One region of the Shewanella vesiculosa genome, then DNA from elsewhere that is predicted to be linked to it. Evidence: predicted binding sites of a transcription regulator. Region 1 holds the regulator's gene; each other region holds the start of a gene.
The links. Region 1 encodes sigma-54, which starts transcription at its own class of promoters, with help from an activator protein. Its sites were predicted from a motif close to GTTGGCACGNNNNTNGNNT; they were not measured.
Positions count from the first base shown of each region.

Region 2: the regulator sigma-54 is predicted to act here: its motif matches at 1,343-1,361, upstream of GW828_RS12450 (BON domain-containing protein).
Region 3: the regulator sigma-54 is predicted to act here: its motif matches at 4,312-4,330, upstream of GW828_RS05615 (HAD-IIB family hydrolase).
Region 4: the regulator sigma-54 is predicted to act here: its motif matches at 2,458-2,476, upstream of GW828_RS13520 (flagellar assembly protein FlgT).

Region 1 covers NZ_JAACSD010000004.1:207,237-212,953, forward strand. The annotation lists gene kdsC (3-deoxy-manno-octulosonate-8-phosphatase KdsC) at 1-249, shown strand, start outside; gene lptC (LPS export ABC transporter periplasmic protein LptC) at 246-806, shown strand; gene lptA (lipopolysaccharide transport periplasmic protein LptA) at 793-1,374, shown strand; gene lptB (LPS export ABC transporter ATP-binding protein) at 1,371-2,102, shown strand; gene GW828_RS03200 (RNA polymerase factor sigma-54) at 2,246-3,730, shown strand; gene hpf (ribosome hibernation promoting factor) at 3,755-4,042, shown strand; gene ptsN (PTS IIA-like nitrogen regulatory protein PtsN) at 4,045-4,488, shown strand; gene rapZ (RNase adapter RapZ) at 4,485-5,348, shown strand; gene GW828_RS03220 (HPr family phosphocarrier protein) at 5,369-5,644, shown strand.
Region 2 covers NZ_JAACSD010000011.1:16,355-22,071, reverse strand. The annotation lists gene GW828_RS12455 (TetR/AcrR family transcriptional regulator) at 28-612, opposite strand; gene GW828_RS12450 (BON domain-containing protein) at 756-1,307, opposite strand; gene GW828_RS12445 (hypothetical protein) at 1,582-2,058, opposite strand; gene GW828_RS12440 (sigma-54 interaction domain-containing protein) at 2,325-3,689, shown strand; gene GW828_RS12435 (diacylglycerol kinase family protein) at 3,705-5,357, opposite strand; gene GW828_RS12430 (hypothetical protein) at 5,571-5,717, opposite strand, start outside.
Region 3 covers NZ_JAACSD010000005.1:199,813-205,529, reverse strand. The annotation lists gene GW828_RS05625 (sugar phosphorylase) at 267-2,003, opposite strand; gene GW828_RS05620 (glycosyltransferase family protein) at 2,029-3,249, opposite strand; gene GW828_RS05615 (HAD-IIB family hydrolase) at 3,251-4,111, opposite strand; gene ruvX (Holliday junction resolvase RuvX) at 4,743-5,162, opposite strand; gene GW828_RS05605 (YqgE/AlgH family protein) at 5,320-5,717, opposite strand, start outside.
Region 4 covers NZ_JAACSD010000012.1:16,124-21,840, forward strand. The annotation lists gene GW828_RS13505 (chalcone isomerase family protein) at 1-174, opposite strand, end outside; gene GW828_RS13510 (DUF2947 domain-containing protein) at 336-815, opposite strand; tRNA gene GW828_RS13515 (tRNA-Arg) at 1,033-1,108, opposite strand; gene GW828_RS13520 (flagellar assembly protein FlgT) at 1,178-2,386, opposite strand; gene GW828_RS13525 (FlgO family outer membrane protein) at 2,655-3,365, shown strand; gene GW828_RS13530 (LPP20 family lipoprotein) at 3,362-3,808, shown strand; gene GW828_RS13535 (DUF6268 family outer membrane beta-barrel protein) at 3,931-4,875, opposite strand; gene GW828_RS13540 (TetR/AcrR family transcriptional regulator) at 4,982-5,632, opposite strand.

The sequences.
Region 1 (5,717 bases):
GAACAACTCCTATCACTGTATAATGTCAGCGCAGACGAAGTCGCTTATATTGGCGATGATATGGTAGATCTCCCAGTTATGAAAGCAGTTGGTCTTGCCGTGTGTGTCGGTGACGGGCACCCATTTGTTAAGCAACATTGCCATATGACCACCTCTCTTAATGGTGGCCATGGCGCGTTACGAGAACTCACTGATTTACTGCTTTTAAGCCAAGATAAATTTGCCAGTGCTCATGGTATGAGTATATGAATAGAATCACTCTAGGTATTGTGGCTTTTTTTGGACTTGCTTTTTTCCTCTACTGGCAAGCGCAAATAAAACGCAGTGAAATGGATGCTGTGAAAGTTCGTGGTATTGAACGTCCAGACTTTGTAGCGGATAACCTACGCACCACAGAATTTAATAAACTCGGTTTAATTGCTAGTCGAGTCAGTGCCGAACACATGGAGCATTACGCCTCAAGTGACATTACTCACTTTACTAAACCTGTTTACCTCATTTACCCTGAAAACGGCCAAGCGCAATGGCAATTAAGCGCAGATAGAGGCCAATTGAATAAAAATACCAGCCAAGTCATATTAGAAAATAATGTTATTATTGATGCCATTAATATAGAAGAACCCCTGCAGTCACTCAGTACCCAAGCTGTTTCGGTGGATTTAACCACTATGATCGGCACCTCACAAGAGATGGTGTACATCAAAGGTAAAGGGTTTATTATTCAAGGTTTAGGTCTACATGCTGACTTGAATTCGCAAAAATTATCGCTACTCAGCCAGGTAGAAGGAACATATGAGCCACATTAATCGCCTCAACACTCACGCCAATGTTATGTTATTTGGCAGCATATTTTGCCTGCTGAGTTTACCTACCATAGCGAAACAAGGTGATCTTCAACAAGAGTTGAAAATTGCCTCAGTAAGCCAGTCTGCTGACATTAAAAATAATCAAATTGTTTTTAATGGTCCTGTTACCGTTACTCAAGGCACTATTAACATTAATGCTGATGAGTTACGGGCGTTTACTCCCGAAAACAGTACCAGTAAAAAACTCATCGCTATAGGTAACCCTGCAACGTTTTCACAAGAGTTAGACGACGGTCAAATTGGTACCGCCAGTGCCAACGAAATAAGCTATGATCTTGCTACCACTACACTGACATTGACAGGTAATGCCAAACTGGATCAATCTGGTAGCCAAGTAACCGGTAACCGTATTAAGTACAACATTAACGCTCAAGAGCTGATTGCTGAAAGTACTGGTACAGGGAAAGATCGCGTTATTACTATTATTCAACCTGAGAATTTCCAAGACGAGACTGCACCAAAGCAAAAGCTCCCTGAAATTCCTGTTAAAAAGCAGATCAAACCATGACCCAAATAACCCTAACGGCTGAAAATTTAGCTAAAAGCTATAAAACTCGTCAGGTTGTTAAAGATGTGAGTTTAACCGTTAAAACAGGCCAAATTGTTGGTCTTTTAGGCCCCAATGGTGCAGGTAAAACAACCACGTTTTATATGGTTGTCGGCTTAGTGCAAAGCGATAAAGGTCGGATCTTAATTGATGATGACGATTTAACCGCCGACCCAATGCATCTTAGAGCTCGCAAAGGGATTGGTTACTTGCCGCAAGAAGCCAGTATTTTTCGCAAACTGACCGTATACGACAATATTATGGCCGTATTGCAGACTCGCAAAGAACTCACTACCGACCAACGGATTGAGCAAGTAGAGCATTTACTAGAAGAATTCCATATCACCCATATTCGCGACAGCCAAGGCATGTCGTTGTCTGGTGGGGAACGTCGTCGAGTAGAGATAGCGCGCGCGCTGGCCGCTAATCCTAAATTTATTTTGCTCGATGAGCCTTTTGCGGGGGTTGACCCTATTTCTGTCATCGACATAAAAAAAATCATTCAACAGCTTAAAAACCGCGGCTTAGGGGTATTAATTACCGATCATAACGTACGTGAAACCTTAGACGTCTGTGAGCGCGCTTATATTGTCAGCCAGGGCAATTTAATTGCCGAAGGCACACCTGATGAGATATTGAGTAATCAACAAGTTCGGGCTGTGTACTTAGGTGAACAATTCAAGCTATAGTTACTTTACTGGCCTTTTAGTCTATCTAACTCATTTCATTGAACGATATCTAAATAGCGTTAAATGTCATTGATGTATGTGACAATCGATTACAGTTTTCGAGATTGTCATTTTTATGGAAATCATCTAGGGATAAGCGGTAAATGAAAGCGTCACTCCAACTCAAAATGGGTCAACACTTAACCATGACCCCTCAATTGCAGCAAGCGATCCGCTTACTGCAATTATCGTCATTGGAGCTACAGCAAGAAATCCAACAAGCATTGGACTCAAACCCATTGCTTGAAATAGAAGATGAGTTTTCTCAAGCAAAAGACTCAGTAAAAGAAAGTCGCGACCAATCGGACACCGACTTTAGTGACAACAGCGTGGTCAATATAGAAAAAGACACCTCAACAGTCGACACAGCAGAATCCATGACCAAAGAAACCATGGATGATTTAGCTATGGATACCACATGGGATGAAGTGTACACCGCCTCACCAATGTCAGGTTCAGGCAGTGCTAGCATGCGCGATGATGATATGCCATTCCAAGGTGAAACGACTGAAGGCTTATATGAGCATTTAGAGTGGCAAAAAAATCTCACGCCATTTTCTGACACAGATCGAGCAATTGCTACCGCGATCATTGATGCCATTGATGAACGCGGCTATTTAACCCAAAGCACTGAAGATATTCTCGAAGCCATGGGTGATGAAAGTGTTGAACTAGATGAAGTTGAAGCGGTATTAAAACGTATTCAACACTTTGATCCCGTTGGTGTTGCCGCACGAGATTTAAGCGAATGTTTATTCATTCAATTAGCCCAATATGCCGACACAACCCCACATATAGACAATGCCCGTCTGCTCATTAAAGACTATTTAGATTTAATTGCTGGGCGCGATTTTAGATTATTGATGCGCAAAACCAAGCTCAAAGAAAACGAGTTGCGTGACGCAATCACCTTAATCCAGTCACTTAACCCTCGCCCGGGCTTGTTAGTCACCGCTATTGATGACGAATATGTTATTCCTGATGTAACCGTACTAAAGAAGAATGGCCGTTGGGTTGTAGAGTTAAACCCAGACAATATGCCTAAAATTGGCGTTAATCAACAATATGCAGCCATGGCTAGAAGCAGTAAAAACTCTGCCGATAGCCAATTTATTCGCGGTCATTTACAAGAAGCTAAATGGTTCATCAAGAGTATCGAAAGCCGCAATGAGACCTTATTGAAAGTCGCCAATTGTATTGTGCAATTTCAGCAAGGTTTCTTTGAATATGGTGAAGAAGCCATGAAACCTATGGTGCTCAATGATATTGCTGAAGCAGTAGAAATGCATGAATCAACTATTTCACGGGTTACCACTCAAAAATATATGCACACACCACGTGGGCTATTTGAATTAAAGTACTTTTTCTCTAGCCATGTCAGCACCGACGATGGCGGAGAATGCTCATCTACCGCTATTCGTGCTTTTATCAAAAAACTGGTTGCAGCAGAAAACCAGCAAAAGCCATTAAGTGACAGTAAAATGGCCCAACTGCTGGCAGATCAGGGGATCAACGTTGCGCGTCGTACGATTGCAAAATACCGCGAAGCGATGCTCATTCCGCCCTCAAACCAACGTAAGAGTTTATAACCTACAAGGCAACGGAGGATTTTTATGCTTATCAATATGACAGGTAGAAATATCGACATTACCGAATCTTTACGTGAATACGTTCAAGGTAAATTTTCAAAGCTTGAACGACACTTCGATCAGATCAATAATGTACACGTTGTGCTCAATGTAGAAAAATTACAACAAAAAGCAGAAGCTAAAATCAACCTTAATGGTGCAGAGATTTTTGCCATGTCAGAAAGCACTGATATGTATGCTGCAATAGACGCCCTGATCGATAAACTCGACCGTCAGGTAATTAAACACAAAGAGAAGTATACAAAACACTAACGATGGAACTTTGTACCATTCTGCAGCCGGAATGCACTACCTGTGCCACACCGGGCAGTAAGAAAAAAGTACTGGAACTCATCAGCAATTTAGTCGCTGCCCAGTACCCACCCCTATCTTCGCAAGAGGTTTTTGAAAGCCTATTAGCGAGAGAGAAAATGGGTAGCACAGGTATAGGAAATGGCATTGCGATACCTCATGGTAGATTAACGACCATAGAACATCCGATCGCAATATTTATTAAATGTGAAGAAGCCATTGCCTTTGATGCAATCGATAAACAGCCCGTGGATATTTTATTTGCTTTGTTAGTACCTGCAGATCAGTGCCAACAGCATTTAAGCACGCTATCAAGCGTGGCTCAAAAATTAAGCGATAAGCAAATATTGAAACAGCTTCGTAAAACTCACGACTCAACAGAACTTTATCGGGTTATTACTGCATGAAACTTGTCATAGTATCGGGACGTTCAGGCTCAGGAAAATCTGTTGCTCTAAGAGTATTAGAAGATCTAGGGTATTATTGTGTTGATAATTTGCCTTTACCACTGATTGGCATATTACTGGCTCAGCTCAAAGGTAATAATGATCTAGTGGCAATTAGTGTTGATGTACGCAACATTGCCGAGCAAGGTAAAGTCCTTCAAGATCAACTTGCCTTACTTGAACATGACACTGAAATTATTAGCTTCTTTTTGAATTCTAATGATAAAGTGCTACTCAAACGCTATAGCGAAACGCGTCGATTACACCCGTTATCTAAAAATCATATTTCACTGCAAGAAGCGATCATATTAGAAGGCCGTTTACTTGAGCCTATCGCAAAAATTGTTGATCATTATATTGACACCTCTGCCCTGAATATTTACGAATTAAGCGACCAAGTCAGGCAAATCTTGTTAGGTAGTGTCGATAAAGAGTTAGTGATTAACTTTGAATCTTTTGGCTTTAAACACGGTATGCCAACAGAAGCTGACTTTATGTTTGATGTGCGCTTTTTACCTAATCCGCACTGGGAAATAGCACTACGACCACTCACAGGTTTAGACGAACCGGTACAAGAGTTTTTAGGTCGGCAACCTCTAGTGAATAAGTTTATCTGGCAAATTGAAAACTTATTTGAAACCTGGATGCCGCATTTAGAACGTAATAACCGCAGCTATCTGACTATCGCCATTGGTTGCACCGGTGGCCAACATCGCTCGGTATATATAGCCGATCAATTAGCAAAAAGGTTTAGACATGGCAGTAAACATACAGTTAATGCTCGCCACAGAGAATTAAATTTAACTGATACTGACAGCTAACTGAGCATAGGATCGCGCCAATGATCAAACTTGAACGCCAAGTAACCATTTCAAATAAATTAGGGTTACATGCTCGAGCTGCAACAAAACTTGCTGTTTTAGCGGGTGATTTTGATGCCAGTATCACGTTAACTCAAGGCGATAAAAACGCCAGTGCAGCAAGTGTACTTGGGTTATTAATGCTTGAAAGTGGCATAGGTAAAATGATCACAGTAACAGCCCAAGGCCCAGATGCTGAAGTGGCATTAAATGCCGTATGTGATCTGATTAATGCTAAATTTGATGAGTCTTGCTAAATTATTTAGTGATACTTTCACTAATTACTGATCGTTAAGCCATCATCACTTATTTATTTCCATCTTTAAATGA
Region 2 (5,717 bases), on a different contig from region 1:
TCAAAATCACTGCTGCAGCACTTGAATCTATCGAGTCATCATCTGCATACACTGCACTAAAGCTCGCTTAGCAGCCATTTTATCGACTTTAATTTGGCAGCGTAGCATAGTTCCTTGCCAGTTCGCCCAAAAAACACTCGCTAGTGTTAATGCTGGCAAGTCTGTACGGATATGGCCTTGCAGCTGCCCCTGCTCGATAAGCGCACTCAATAAGCCCAACCATTGATCATAAAGGTGGTTTAAGGTTTGATGCAATAAAGGCGCTTTGCTACTGACTTCAACCATTAAGTTACCCATTAAACAGCCACGAGGCTCACTGCCACTAAACAGCTCATCAATGAGTTGATGATACCCATTAAGCATTGTTGATAAATTAGTTTTAAAATTTACGCTTGAATCGATAGCAATAGGTTGAATACGTAATTGAAAATAATGTTCGGCAACGGCTGCCGCAAACGCCTCTTTACTGGCAAAGTAATGGTAAAAAGACCCTTTAGGAATACCGACCTCGTCGAGAATTAATTTAATGCCCACGCCACTATAACCGTGTAACGCAAAAAGCTTTTCGCCTACGGCGCATATTGATTGTCTACTTGCTGCACTTTTGTTCATTGAGCCTCCATTTCAATGACAGGATAAACAAGAATAGACCAGTCGGCTAACTTTAGTTGCTAATAATCAAAATATAGTGACTTATTGCCTATTTTAGGCATAAAAAAACCAGCCCAAAGGCTGGTTTAAAGATTATCAATAGATTACTGAGTGACACGTAACTTATTAACAACATCTTTTACGTCATCAGTATTTTTGGCAATCATTAAAGCTAAATCACGTTCAGCATCACTCGATACCGAACCTTTTAATGTTACCACGCTATTTTTTACCTCAACGTCAATATCGGTACCAGATACGTCGGCTGAGAATAATAGTCGCGTTTTGACTACGGTAGCGACTTTTGAATCGGTGAGGGTTTTAGCGAGATCATTAGTGTCTTTATCGCTATCAGGCTTCATTACCGACAATTCATTATTGACGTCTTTAACGCCATCTAAGCTTTTCACTAATTCTCCGGCAAGTGCCTTATCAACACTACTGTTAACTTTACCTGTTAGGGTCACATTGCCATCATGTACGTCAGTATTAATATCGAATGAATTCAAATTAGTATTTAACAAAAGTGTGGTTTCAGCTTTACCATCGATCCACGCATCTTTTGCATCATCTTGCCAATCTTGTGCTGCACTTGCACCGAATGCCATTGAACCTAACATGATGCTCATTACTACAGATAATGTGGTCTTTTTCATAAAGATTTCCTCCGTTGTTAATATCAAGGATTATAATGCGCGAATCATGCCAACAATTATAACCACATGTAAAATAACAACTAATTAAATTTTTTCATTGCTATGATGACTTTTAATAGTAATGTTATCGGACTTTTTTACCGATACTAGGTAAATTTTTCCTCATGGCAATCAAGAGTGGCTTAACCTCGACTAGACTTAAAAGGTGACGAAGCGAACATCAACAAAAAACGCCTGAGAATCAACATTATCAGGCGTTTTTATTACCCGCAGACTAATTACCTGCAACGGAAAGGTGTTTCATGGTATCAAAACTCATCTGTAGCCAAGCAATGCCTTCGGCAAGTTGCCCTGCGACACGCTTATTTTTAGTTTTTTTAGCGGCGTACTTTAATTGAGTTAATACTTGTTGCTCAGTTTCAACCAATACTGCAATCACCTGCGGTAATGGTTTATCCTGTATCAGGTGTTCGGCCTTAGCATAGTGTTTATATGAAGATTGTTGGTGAAAGGTTTTACTGTCCATAGGTCTTGCTTGGCTGGATCGCATCAACGTAAATAATGGTGTTAAACGCGTTAGCATGCATTTTCTAATGTCAGCCATATGGATAAAAACCCGCTTAATGTTGTAATCGTCGGCCCCTAGTATTGCTTGGGCATAAAATTGCTCGCCCTCTTGGCATAAATCAATCGCTTCATGCAAAAGCCACACATCGGACTCAACTTGTTCGTCTCGAGTATATGATTTCAACGCAAATCCTCCTGTATTCGATAATTTAACTAGTACTTTGCTCTATAGGTTGTATAACCTATAGAGATCCAGCACATATTATGTAAGCAAAGCCTAAACATAAGCACGTCTGCACATGGACAAAATTTAATTAACCATCTGATTATTAGTGTTATTATAATATTTTGTTACACGTTAATGGCCTAACAACACTGAATGATTGTCTTTAGTTGTCACACGACACCCGAGACAAACATTGGACTACATACCACAGGGAGTGAATCGGCATGCCACGTCCAACACTTTTTTACCATTTACACCGTCAAGAAGGTGAAGCTCGTCTACTTGCTTTACCAAGTAGCCAGCACTTTAATAAGATTGCCAGCTCAGTTGACCAGTCCTGGTTAGACCAACTAAAGAGTAACTCAATAGACGTTGCTATCATTGAACTGTCACAATTAAGCCAACAAGAATACGCTGAGCTAACTGACAGTTCGATAATGTCTGATATTGAGCTCATCTTCTTAACCGAAGGTAAGCCAAATCCCAACTTAGATCATTTAATGTCAAAAACGGCTGGTTATCATTTTCGCCAGCCTTACGATGCTGATGTGATTAACGACACGCTAGAAGACTTTGCCCGAGACTTCAAATCGCAATCGACTAAGCAAAAACAGCCTTTTTCGAGTGAACTAGACCAATATGGTTTATTGGTTGGTTCATCGCGTGCGATGCACAAGTTATATCGCACTATTCGTAAAGTCGCTGTCACCGAGAGCAACGTGCTCATCGTTGGTGAAAGCGGTGCAGGTAAAGAGCTCGTTGCCAATACTATTCATTTGGCTAGTCATAGAGTCGACGAACCCTTTATCGCAATTAACTGTGGTGCATTAAGCCCTGAACTGGTCGACAGCGAACTGTTTGGCCATGTAAAAGGCGCTTTTACTGGTGCTCATCGAGATCACCGTGGTGTATTTGAGCAGGCAGAAGGCGGCACCTTATTTCTTGATGAAGTCACCGAAATGCCGTTAGAACACCAAGTAAAATTACTACGCGTACTCGAAAATAATGAATATCGCTCAGTGGGCTCACAACATCTTAAAAAAGCCAATGTTCGTATTATTGCCGCCACTAACCGCGATCTAGCCGACGCTATTGATGCGGGTCATTTTCGCGAAGACTTATATTTTCGTTTAGCGCATTTTCCCATCCAAGTGCCACCATTACGCAACCGTAACAACGACATAAGTGGACTCGCACAGCACTTTTTGGCATATCGAAACACAGCTGAAAAACTCACAAAAATGTTTTCAGATGATGCACTTAATCTGATCCAACAACAAAAATGGCCTGGTAATGTCCGCGAATTGAAACACGCTATTGAACGTGCATATATTCTGGCAGAAAACGAAATTTTACCGAGCCATATCATGGTGTCATCGCTAGAACCTTCAACAGAGCCGTTAACTGACGGCGTACAAATACCTGTGGGCATGCGCCTCGACGAACTAGAAAAAGCTGCAATTTATCAGGCCCTTGATGAATCTATGGGCAATAAAAATGAAACTGCAAAACAATTAGGTATCAGCGTTAAAACCCTTTATAACAAGTTAAGTAAATACCAAGACCAAACGAGTCCAGACGAACCTTAACAGCGTGCTAAGTGATTAAATGTGTTTGCTCGCTTGAGGCAGCAACACATTTAATGACTTAGGTTTAACCTTGATGCATAAATCTTCAGACTCAAATAACTCACCATCAATAACATATTTGCACAACGAGTCCGTGCTCAACTGAATCGTCTTAGCTTGCTCATGATGAATTCCACTCTGCTGATCATCTTCACGCTCGCCTGTTAATCCGGCAAATAATAGCTCGGTCATACTCAATAATTGTTGTGGTGATGTCTCACTGGACTCAATCCAAGTAATGTCTAACAAACCATCGGTAATATTGGGTTCACCATTTCCTTGGGCTAATACACTGGTGAATGGCGCCGCATTGGCAATCACTAAACTCGTGGTGTTAATCATTTGAATATCACCACTATCAAGCTGTAATTTCATCGACAAAGGCTGATTTTCATCTATCGCCTCCCACAAACCATTAAGGTAAGCCAACTGTCCGAGCTCATTTTTGCGGTCACGATCGGCTTTCTGTATCATTTTCCGCTCAAAGCCCAAGCCCGCTAGCAACAACATCAATTGCTCATTACACATGGCAGTATCTATGCGCTGAGAATAACCTTGAATCAAAATATCAAGCGCTTGCGATACCGGTACTAACTTACTGGTGATACCAAACAAGGTGTGACTAAGTGCATTAGTGGTGCCCATAGGAATAATGCCTAGGTAAATATCACTGTCGACAATCACCGATGCCACCTCGTTAACTGTGCCATCTCCACCACAAGCAACAATAATATCAGCACCCTGTTTTTTGGCATGTTCGGTTAGTTGCACCGCAGACTTGTCTTTAGTGGTATATAAGACTTCAAGCTGAAAATAATCGCTCAAGGTTTGAGTTATATGATCGGCTTCATCATGCCACTTACCGCCACCTGACACTGGGTTCACAATCAACCAAGCGCGTTTATGGATATGAATTTGATTCAGGCGATGCATTTTTTCGACGGCCGCTAACTGCCATTTATTTAACCGCGCGGTTTGACGAATACTACTGATAGATTTCAGCACATCATTAACATTACGATTTTGCTCACGGCACACTAAGTAAGCGGCTAGCACTAACACCGAACGCCCTCGACCTAATGCACAATGTACTACGACATTTTTGCCATTACTGACTTGGTTATGTAACCAATTAATCGCTTGATTTAACTGTGCAACGCTAGGTACGCTGTGATCCAATACCGGAATATTTAAATAGGCAATATTTTCATCAACTAGAGTCCACTCTAATGCATCAAATTCTGCAGTAACATCTAAAATAGCATCTATTTTCTCATGCTTAAGTCGGTCAATATCGCCCGAAAACAATCGGCAGGCTAAATACAACTGCTTATCAATTTTTTGTATTGCTGGAACTTTGTCATTTTTTCTCGCCCAGGCGTTATATAGCTGGCAACCCAATAAAAACGGAATAAAACTCCAACCTATATACCAAGGAATACTGCCATCTTGGCGTTTACGGAAAATACCTGCGCTATTAAACCAATACGCCGAACTCACCAAGCCTAAAGATAATGCAAGCCACGCAAAAACAAGCTTAAGTAACACATAAGGAAGCGCCACACATAAGCACGCAGCCAATAACGTACCAAGGGTATAATAATATTTAATATGGATACGGGTGAGCATTGTGGTCCTCCTTTTTTAAAAAAAGCAGCACATGAGTGCTGCTTAAGACAATACTTATCACTATAACTATCTAATCACTTCGCGCCACGCTCTTAAGATTTTACATTGACTTATATGAGTCTAAACAAGTCGTGACCTTTGACATCAATGTACTTTACGTTAATAACCTAACGGCTCTGAACGGATTAAATAGTTAATCAGATTGCACTGTATTTAACAGTCTGGATCTTCTGACTTCATGCCTTCTTTTACATCTTCACATGCATCTTCAACAGCATTACCAGCATCTTGGATCATTTCATCCACTTTCTCACCAGCATTCTCAGCTTTATTGTCTGAACATGCTGATAAACCAGCCGT
Region 3 (5,717 bases), on a different contig from region 1:
AGGCTCCAAAAAACAAGACGTTAATTGTTATTAGCTTATAGAGAGCAAAGGCGTTGTCAAGTTAACAAGATTTCATAGTTGAAGAGCCTAGAGCGCTTCGCTGCTAGGACGCTACGCGGCTAGATACTATAAAATCAACAGCCTAGTCGCGAAGCAACTCAATCTTAGCTGCGAAGCTGTCCCAGCAGGACGCAGTCCGCTCTCTGGCGAGCCTGCGAGTTCCTAGAACCTAGCACCTAGCACCTAGCACCTAGCAGCGTAGCGCCCTAATTACTAATCCACACTGTTTGATATGGTTGCAGTTGCATGGGTTGGGTGATGTCTTCTATTTGCTGCCCGGTTAATAGGTCGACCCAGTATTCTGCAATAATAAGGTTAAGTTCATTAATGGGCAGATCAGTAATTTGGTCCGATACATTACTGATGCAGAAGATACTTTGTTTACGATTACGACTTTGACGCCAGAAACCAAATAGCTGTAACCCAAGGTGTAAGGTAAATTGAGTCGCATTAGGATGAAATGCAATTTGTTGGGTACGAATATTGATTAGATGAGTGAGCGTCGTTAACACTTGGCTGTGGTCGCTGTTAGTATCACTCAGTTGCTCTGTTAATTGGTTGAGATCCCAACGGTGACGATTGATAGCCCGATTATGCGAAGTATTGGCCAGCTTTTCATAATCATTGCGAGTTCCCAATAAACTGTGAATATAAATACCTGGAATACCTTCTAGGGCTAACATAATGCTATGCGCGCACACGAAACGTTGCATCCCCCATGAGTCCTTGCCTTTGGTGGTGCCTTGAAGTGCATCAAACAGGGCGATGTTCATTTCATAAGGTTTTTGCTGGCCATCTTCTGTGGTTCTGGATGAAATTTGGCCACCGAACAGTTTCATTGTCTCGACCAGAGTATCAATCTCATCATCTTCTAGTAAGCCTTCCGCTGGACGTAAACCAATACCATCATGAGAAGCAATAAAATTAAAATAAGTGGTGCCATCTTGAGCAGGCGGCATGCTCATAAGCCAACGCTTTAAATACAAACAGCTACCAGTAATAAGGCTGTTGATCAACAAAGGTGGCAAGGAAAAGTTATATATGCAATGTGCTTCGTTAGCATTACCAAAGTAAGTTAAGTTTTGAGTGTTGGGGATATTGGTTTCGGTAATAATAATGGCATCTTGCTGCGCATGCTCGATCAGGGTCCGCAATAAACGCACCACCTCATGGGTTTGCGCTAAGTTGATGGATTTGTTACCGACTATTTTCCATAAAAAAGCCACCGCATCGAGGCGAAAAATACTCACGCCGGCATCTAAATATTGACGAATGATGCGCACAAACTCGATTAATACTTGTGGATTGCGAAAATCAAAATCAACTTGATCATGGCTAAAGGTGCACCACACATGTTGAGTCCCGTTAGGTGTTTCTGTTGGTCTTAATAATGCTGAGGTTCTTGGCCGAACGACAGCGCTTAAGTCATCATTTGGATTGGCAGTAAAAAAGTAATCATGACCTATACCCTCACCTTTACAGAAATTCTCAAACCATAAGCTCCGACTAGAGCAATGATTGATCACTAAATCTGACATTAACCTCCGTTTACTGGCAATAGCACTAATGTCTGCCCACGAACCTAGCCCTTCGTTGACGCTTGAATAATCAATAACTGAGAAGCCATCGTCTGAACTGTAAGGGAAAAAGGGTAAAATATGCACTGCATTGATGCAACTTAGATAGCTGTCGATAAATTGTGCCAGTGTGGTGAGTGGTCGCTCGCCTTGTTGGATCACACTGTCACCATAAGTGATCATTATGATGTCTTTTTCAGACCAATGATTTGCAAAAGGCTCAGGTACTTGGCAATACTCTGTGATACGCATGATATCAATAAGCTGAGTTGCCAATGCTGACAGGCTGATATTAATGTCGATATCATTATAAATGCAGCTAAGTTGTTGCTGCAGCTTTTGCTGTAATCCATCCATTACTGACATAAAGTGTCCTAGTTAATCGTTTACGTTAACTAAACTCAGCGTTGTCGGCCTCAACTGCGTCTTTAAGCTGCTCAAGTACATCGGGCATGGCACTCACCACTCGGCTCCAGGTTGGCATAAACGGAGTTTCCATTGGATTATCTAAAAAGCGTTGCCCTGCTGTAACGATATTTTGGGCAAACATTTCTACCGCTTTTTCTTCTAAATGAATGTCCGTGGTCAGGCCATTCATGATGGCATCGTTATGGTAGGTTTCGACATAATCGAGTGCAATGCGGTAATACGTCGCCTTGACTGTTCGAAAGGATTCGTTGCTGAAAGTATGTCCTTGCGTCGCCAGTTTACGGAAAAAGGCTTTGGTAATGTCAATCGACATTTTAGACAAACCAGCTTCTTCATTATCCAATGATAAGTCTTGATGTTTATGGTCGTAATTATCAGCAATGTCGACCTGACAAATGCGGTTATGGGAATAATTGCGCTGCATTTCTGATAGCACACCAATTTCTAAGCCCCAGTCGCTTGGAATACGCAGGTCATTGAGCACGTCTCGTCTAAATGAAAACTCACCTGCTAATGGATAACGAAAACTGTCCATGTATTCTAAATATTCGTTATAACCGACTACTTTTTTAAGCGCTTTAATCAACGGCGTAACTAATAGGCGTGACACTCGACCATTAATTTGCCCATTTGAAATTCGCGCGTAATAGCCTTTACTAAACTCGTAATTAAACTGTGGATTGGCTACAGGATAAAGTAAACGAGCCAGCAATGACTTTTCGTAAGTGACAATATCGCAATCATGCAACGCAACCGATTCCGTTTTGCCTGAAGCCAAAATATAGCCCATGCAATACCATACATTACGACCTTTACCCAACTCTTTGGGGGCTAATCCTAATGCCTGTAATTTTGCATCCAGCGCTTGTAAGCGTGGGCCATCATTCCACAAAATGCGGTGATGCTGTGGTAATTCTCCAAAAAAGCTTAACGCGTGTTTGTACTGCTTAAGATCGGCTCTATCTAAGCCAATCACGATTTCGGATAAATACGGCACCTGTTTTAATTTGCTGACGATATCTTTAAGGGCATCACCTTCTAGCTCTGAATACAAGGATGGCAAAATGAGTCCCAACGGACGCGTTTTTGAAAACGTTATTAAATCTTGCTCCAGCTCTTCATGGCTACGTCGGGTTAAATTATGCATTGTGGTAACAATGCCATTTTGGTAAAAATCGGCCATATTACGCCCCTCCTAGTGATAGTTGCTTTACAGGTGATTCAGCCGATGACGACAGTAGAGTTTGTTTAATGCATTCAGCCCAACCTTTAGGGCCAAATTCACTACTTTTGATACTGGGATTTTTAGTCGCTAATGAAGGAAACTCGTGAACAGGGGATTTGATCTGGATTGCCAGATCAGCAGCTTCGAGCATGGCGTTGTCATTACCACTGTCACCGAGTGCAATGGTGGTCACTGGAGTGTTATATTGCTTGGAATAGACACCAGCTAACCATTGCATCGCTTTGCCTTTATCAGTATCGCCACCAACATGAAGAAAGCGTCCTCCTTGCAGAATATGTGCACCAACACGGGTCATTAATTCAATAAAGACTTGTTTATTAGCTTCACTGCCTTGCCAAAGTACTGGCTCGGCATAATTCCGAATCAAAGCCAACCTGGCATTATCTGGCGATAAATCGGTGATCTCACATAATGCTTCAACTGATAGAGATGAAAAACCAATAAAGTCATCGTTAAATGCTTGTGCATGTTGTGTTAACAAATCAAGCCAGTATTCTCGCGGCTGACAAAACTCTTTTACCCAATAATACCCTTGGGTAAATGTGTCTTGTGGTTGTTGGTCAAAGTAACCAATAGGGATATATATTGCCGCACCATTTTCTGAAATAAACGGTGAATTAAAACCAATGGTTTGTTGCAGCTTTTCCATTTCGGCAAAGGTTTTACTAGTATTGGCAATAATCGGAATTTTCCGTTCATTCAATGCTTCAATCACTTCAATCGCATGGCTAAAACTGTAGTCAAAATGATCAAGTAAAGTGCCATCTATGTCAGTAAAGATAAGTGGTCGTGTTGTCATATCCAGTCCTTTTCAATCATTGAACGAAACTAAGCATAGAGCGGACTGCGTCCTGCTAGATCGCTGCGCTGCGAGGTTCTAGGCGCTAGGGCGTGACTTCGTCACTGCTAGGAACGCTACGCGGCTAAGTGCTATACAAGTAATAAATATAGCGAATGAGTCATTATCGCGCTTAATCTAATCCGATTTACTTAAGATAGATTCAGGATATGTGCCAAACGTAATAAGTTTGCACCTTAATAGCACAAATAGACTTTAATCATTGATATAGTTGGTTTTATTAATTTAAAAATAAAGATGAGGTAGAAAGGTGTATTGAACAAGATAAGAAGATATGTGCAACGATGAATAAAAAATGCACCATTTTGGGGCAAATGAAGTGATGGCAAGCTATAGAGCCTAGATGCTAGAACGCTACGCTGCTAGATCCTATAAAATCCTAGCAGCGAAGCAACCCTAGCTGTGACGCAGTCACGTCCTAGTAGCGCAGCGACCCTAGCAGTGACACAGTCACGACCTAGCAGCGAAGCGACACTAGCAGTGACACAGTCACGACCTAGCAGCGAAGCGACACTAGCAGTGACACAGTCACGACCTAGCAGCGAAGCGACACTAGCATCTGGGCATTAAGTTAGAATTGGTTTTCGAAATAACTTTCGATAATTAACACCGCTGACACGGCATCCACTTGGCCTTTGGTTAATGCTTTAAAACCACCTAATTCGAATAAGCGCGCTTTGGCATCTGCAGTGGTTAGGCGTTCATCTTGAGTGGCAATCTTGACACCAAATCGACCATTAATTCGATTAGCAAATTTTCGAGCTCGTTGAGTCATCTCTTGCTCAGTGCCGTCCATATTTAATGGCAAGCCAACGACCACAAGATCAGGTTGCCATTCTTTCAATAATTTGTCGATATCATCCCAATTAGGAATGCCATCAACCGCTTTGATCGATAATAAAGGCGTGGCACTGGCAGTGATGGCTTGACCGATAGCGACACCGATACTTTTGGTGCCATAGTCGAAGCCTAAAACGGTTTGTGGTTGCATGTGTATCTCTTTGTTTGAATCTTTAGAGGACGCTTTAAAAGTAACAGCCTAGAGCGCTACGCTGCTAGGACGCTTCGCGGCTAGATTCTATAAATCTTAGCAGCGCAGCTGCCCCCTAGCAGGACATAGTCCGCCCTAGAAGCGCAGCGAACTATTGTTAAGCATGGCCTATTTGACTCGACATTTGCCAAATATCGAAACCGAGTTGTTGGGTGGCCGACTGCCACATTTGTTCAGGTTCTACGTTAAATAATAACTCGGCCGAAGCTTTGATTGTTAACCAGGTATTGTCGGCAATCTCTTGTTCCAGTTGATTTTTACTCCAACCCGCGTAACCAAGTGCTACCACAAAATTTTCTGGGGACTTGTCTGAGCCAATCGAGGCCAATATATCTCGCGAAGATGTTAGCATTGTCTCCTCACTGATTTCAGTACTATTGAGCCAATGTTTTTGCGGCGTATGCAGTACAAAGCCTCGATCCGGAGCAACAGGGCCACCAATGAGTACTTGGCTGTCGAGGGAGAATAAAAACTCAGGCGATAAATACAACTCCA
Region 4 (5,717 bases), on a different contig from region 1:
GCCCACATATAAGTCAATAAAAAACTTGCTGCGCACTCCTGCGCCATTCAGTATTAATGGTTGCTCAGCAACCGTCATTTGCTCTACCACATCAATATCGCCAATCACTTTAGCGTGTGCGAATGACGGCAGCATCAACACTAAACCCATACCCATTAAAGCTAATAACTTCATATAAACTCTCTAAAAAAACGCCACAAAAATAACCACAGAAAGAATAAAAAGTGGTTTTATGCCTGGCAATATATACCGCAACCAAATCACATACTAAAACTCAGCGATTAACCGTTAATTGCTTATTTGCCGAGTATTGCACTTCGAGGTTGAATAAGGGGTTAACCACGAACACCTAACTTAAATTGGCCATTCTGATTAAACATCAACGCTTGCTTGTGCTTAGGTGAAATTAAAATTGGACCATCATCGAAAAACAAGAAGCACTTCCAATTACGCACAAAGACATCCCAACGCGTTTCAATGATTTGGTACTTTTCATAACAAAAATACACCACCACATCATCAGGCCATTGAATATGTGTACTAACAGCTTCAGGCATCGCGTTGTCCAGTGAGTCCCACGCCGATTGCCAATGTTCTGTTGCCGTCCAAGCGTCTTGCTTTATTGGCCAATCGCCTTTCTCAAATAATTCCGCCCGACTGCTCTTATTGCTTATCCACTTATCCCACACTTCCATGGCACTTTTATCGGTCAGTGGTTTAATCAAGGCCTTATCATCATCTGATACAGGCAAATCTTTATGGTTAAAAATCCACTTACGCTTATAAAGATCAAACGGAATATATGAATGTGACAAACAACTGCTCCTAGCAATAAAAAATGAAGCACAATTATAGCGCTAAAGCCGATCAGACTGCGATAGTGATAAACACAAATGATGAGATGATTTGTTAAAAAGATTAATGCTGTAGTTAAAAATATTGATACGAGTAAATATCTTAATTCTGGTAAGGGACAATGAAATAAATCAGATGATGAGAAAAGATTGAGAATGAGCATAGAAGTAGTTTATATGGTCTCCCCACAGGGACTCGAACCCCGATCGGCCGCTTAGGAGGCGGCTGCTCTATCCTGTTGAGCTATAGAGAGACCCAGTGATTATACTGAGTTTATAATCGAATTAAACCTTTTAAATTTAATTGCTTAATTAACAACCAACTAGTTCTTAATCGCAATGTCATTCACTTGAATATTATAAGCACTGTCGATACCGTCAAAGATTGCCGTTGAACTGTCTTCGGTCACTTGTTCGATAACCACATTAGCCCGACTTTTAGTCGCGATAGCGCGCATAGAGTTGAATCTGTCTGGGATGTTTTTCTGCAGGACGATTTGGAACTTATCACCCATTTTAACGCCATTTTTACGGCCTAAATTGATGATAATGCGATCACCATCTCTTGCCACAATTTGGCCTAGTAATGGTCGGCAATTGAGTTGCTTATCTAACGACATAACGCTTTGTTGTAAAATATCACTGATCGCCTGGCCATAAGATGATCGCCAAAAGCGTTGATTAGCTGGTGAAACTATTTCTTGTCGTTCAAATTCCCAAGGCGCTGATGTCGCAAATGATTCTGACCAGACCACTTCACCGCTAATGCCATGATAAAGAGTTAATTTAAGGATAAATTGCCTCAGTGGATCATCTTCTACAAAGCCCAAATAACTGCTTTGTACTGGTTCAGTTGAAATATCAATAATTTCGGGCTGCAGCAAATATTGGCTGTCGGTAAGTTCACCTAACCAACTGGGTATGCGGTTACCTCTAAAATTGACCAATTGATTGGTATTATCAATTTTCTCATCTGCATGTAGCCTGGCAAAACTGTATCGCGATTGCGCGTTAATCGCTTTGCCTAATTGTTCGGTGATGCGCTCTTCAAAGTGGGCTAATTGACCATAGCGTAATTGTTCACGTTCTTGTAAATAAGCTTGAGGCAGCATAATCGCAGCTTTGAGTGATTGGCTTTTACATTGGGCATCGGGCTCTTGTTCGCTAAGCTCAAGCTGTAAAATGACAGTAATAGTATGCTCGCTGATCATTTCACTCATTAATTCAACATTATTGGCCGAGCCCATACGCTGCATTTGAAAAGTATCTTGAGTAAGCCGTCCTTGATTAATTTGTTGTTCGCTAGAAAAGTTAACTCCCGCTTTTAAACTGGCATAATTTAATGCTTGGCTGATAGCGTCTTCGCGAGCTTTATCAATATCGCCATTAACAATTTTGGCTTTGCCAGTCACTTCAATTTGTTCAGCAAATGCAGACATTGTCACTAGCAAGCCACTTGCACATAATATGGCTATGACAGCAAGATGACTAAAGGGATTAGCTCGGTTAGTAGGGCTGTGTCGGATCAGCATACGATGTCCTAATGTCAAAAAAACGTCTATTTGGCCTAATAAAATGAATTAAGCTTACTCTATATTTTACAAAGCAAAAATTGTGCCTATAACCGCTTTAATAGTTTTTTTTAGATGTAGGGTAATTATAGTAAAGCTTCTAACGCATTTGCCGATATAAAGGAACGAATATTAAAGAGTAAAAAATTGACCTTAGTTACCGATAAATAAGGCGATAAAATGACTCATTTATACCAAGACTTGCGGCATTTTTGTAAGAGGAATTATTATGATTAATAGGCTTGTTGTCCCCACGGTCATACTGGCGTCATTGACGTTAGTTGCATGCACCCAAACGCCTAATGCTGCCAATAATCTTGCCTTTAGTAATAACGGTAAATTTGTCAAAGTGGTCGATGAAGATCAGGTTTATCAGCACAAGCTAGCTTATGATATACAAGCTGTTGGAATATCGCCTAAGGGCCAGGTCAATGTGTGGGCAGAAAAGTTAGTCAACGAATTAGTATTGCAAAATGATGCCCTTCGCCCTGATGAACCACTGCTCATTTCTACGCCGGTAATGGCCAGCAATTTAAATACATCCAATGAGTTAGGCCTTCAATTACAGCAAGGATTGCTTGCTGCATTCCATGCACATGAGTTTAATTTGGTTGATTTAAACGTCGCAACCAATTTACGCGCAACAGAGCAAGGTGAATTTATGTTGAGCCGAAACTGGGAGCTGTTGCGTTCCGATTTACCGGTAGCGCACGTTTTGGTATCAACCATGACCTTAACACCTGAAGGAATCGTCTTTAACGGCCGGATAGTGAATGTGACCAATAATAGAGTGGTTTCTGCGGTGCAATCATTTGTGGCGGCGTCGAGCTTATCGGGATATTTACAACCTTCTGAAATGATTGAATCGCGTAATGGTTTACTGTATCGCCACGAAAATAAGGGCGACAGTCGTTATACTGTATTAGGAGATAAGCTATGAAGTCGTTAATGTTAATTGTGTTGGTACTGTTAACTGGCTGTGTAAGCAAGGATAAATATGTCCAGTGGGAAACCGAAGCTCCAGCCTCGTTCCCTACCCTAACCGCAATTGGTTATGCACCCTTAGCGACTCAGCCAAGCAAAGAACCATCGCATCGTATTTTAATGGCAATGCAAGCATCAAAAATTGCTGCATATCGTGAGTTAGCAGAGCAAGTGTATGGCCAAAAGATTACCGCAAACAGCGACGTGAGTGAGTGGTTATTAACTGACGACAACGTTAAGTCTAGCGTGAGTGGCATTATTCGCGGGGCTAAAGTGGTAAAAACCTACCCAGCCGGTGAGTTTTATGTCACTGAGTTAGCACTTGATTTTAAACAAGTATGGCAGTTATACGAACAACAAAATCGCCCTAAGCGGGTAAAAGAAGTGACTTACTTCTAGGGCCGATTTGCATTAGTAGTTAAGACGATTTTATTAGATAAATGCTGAGTCGCTAGATTAACTTTTACAACAATGCCGCTGATATCAGCGGCATTTTTTATTGTATGGTTTACCACTAATCGTTAAAAGTTCAGTTTAAACACTAAACCGAATGCGGCTTGGTTTTCCATGTCTTCAGTGACATCGGGATAACTTAACTGCATTTCACCGCCAAAATAGTAACCAGCATAAGCATTAAGGCTAACGTTAGTCGTTGCTTGCCAACCTGCGCGAGCAAAGCCTACCCATTCTTCAACTTCAATGGTTTTGTCATCGTCAGCAATTAAAAAACGCTCTGTTCGCATTGAGCTGCCCACGCCAAAATCCCAGTCACGATTATATTGATAACTTAACTCTAATCCTGCCGGGCCACTAAAACCAGCTTGGAACGGGTTAGCAAGTACCCACTTATCGCTTATCTGCCAACGTACGGCTAAATAAGGCAAGGTGCGCACTTCTGAAATATCATTTAAATATGCCACACCGAAACCAAGCATATTACCCGAATCAAAGCGGTACATCCCCGAGGCGACGACACCATAACTTTGTGCATTTGAAGATGATGCCGTATCAGCATAGGCATACTGTAATTTGGGTGCGATGAGAAACATCCAATGATTATCTAAGCGATACGATAGTGACAAACCGGCACTGTACTGATGGATGGTCGACCAAGGTTGAGTACTGCTGCGTAACAGGCTGTTTTGGTTAATATCCCAGTCATAATCGAGATTATCGTAGCCTAAGTTTGCCCCTATAGACCACTGACGATTAAGTGGCATGTTTGCCGAAAAACTGGTTTTCCATGTATCTCGTTGCAACTGATTAGGGTTAGCACTCTCTGCGCCTACATTAGCGGTGCCCGTTGATGTACGAGCAACAGTGAGTGAAAACGGTGAACGTTCTGGTGCCGCTAAAGCATGCTGACTTAACAGCAGACCCGATACGCACAATAATGACCGTACAGATAAATTCAGTGACTTACTCTGTGCCGGAGAAGAAATTACCTTAGTGTTGTAAAGCGTCATACTAATCTGCTTCCCTTCAAATAATGAAATAAACTGAATATTACTTTGGCTTAATTGCTCAAGTAATACTGCTATATGGCCAATTAAGTTCAACTTGAGGTTGAGTTTATTTTACGCCCACTTTATGTGCTCGTAAAAACATGTCGGCGGTATCTTGCAGGTATTGTTGTCTGGTGACGATTAAATCTTCTATTTCTAAGCCTAACTCTAGGCGTAATTTTAGCTCACCAAACAACATTAAACACAATCTAACCGCACTTTCATGAGGGTTTTCAAAAAAGTATTCGTTGTGTTCATTGACTTTTATTAGGTAGTTTCGAACCAATCCTAGTACATGCTTAGGGCCTGCATTATAAAACAATCTAGACACTTCTGGGTGAGTATCGGCTTGAGCAACACAGGTTTTAAACACTGTCATGGCTTCTTTGCTAACAATCATTTCGCCAAACTGCTGTGCAAATAACAAAATAACCTGTTGTGGTTGGCTGGCATCAATTAAGGCATCGTCGGTGAGTTGATGCACAACACATTTCGATTCAATCGCAGACACAAATAAATCGTCTTTAGAACCAAAATGGGAGTAAACAGTTTGTTTTGATACACCGGCATGCTTGGCCACTTCATCCATACTGGTGTTAGGGAAACCATGATGACAAAAAAGATCAATCGCAGACTCGAGCACCTGGGCACGCTTTTGTTCACTGCGGCTGATGTGGTTCTGTCCGCTGGGATTAAGCGCTGTGTGTTGTTTTGTCATGTTGGTTCCATAAATTAGCTCATTAAGCAAATCAAGCCTCTGCATTGCTGATCAGCATTTAGCCTAATAGTAACCAAAAATAGAC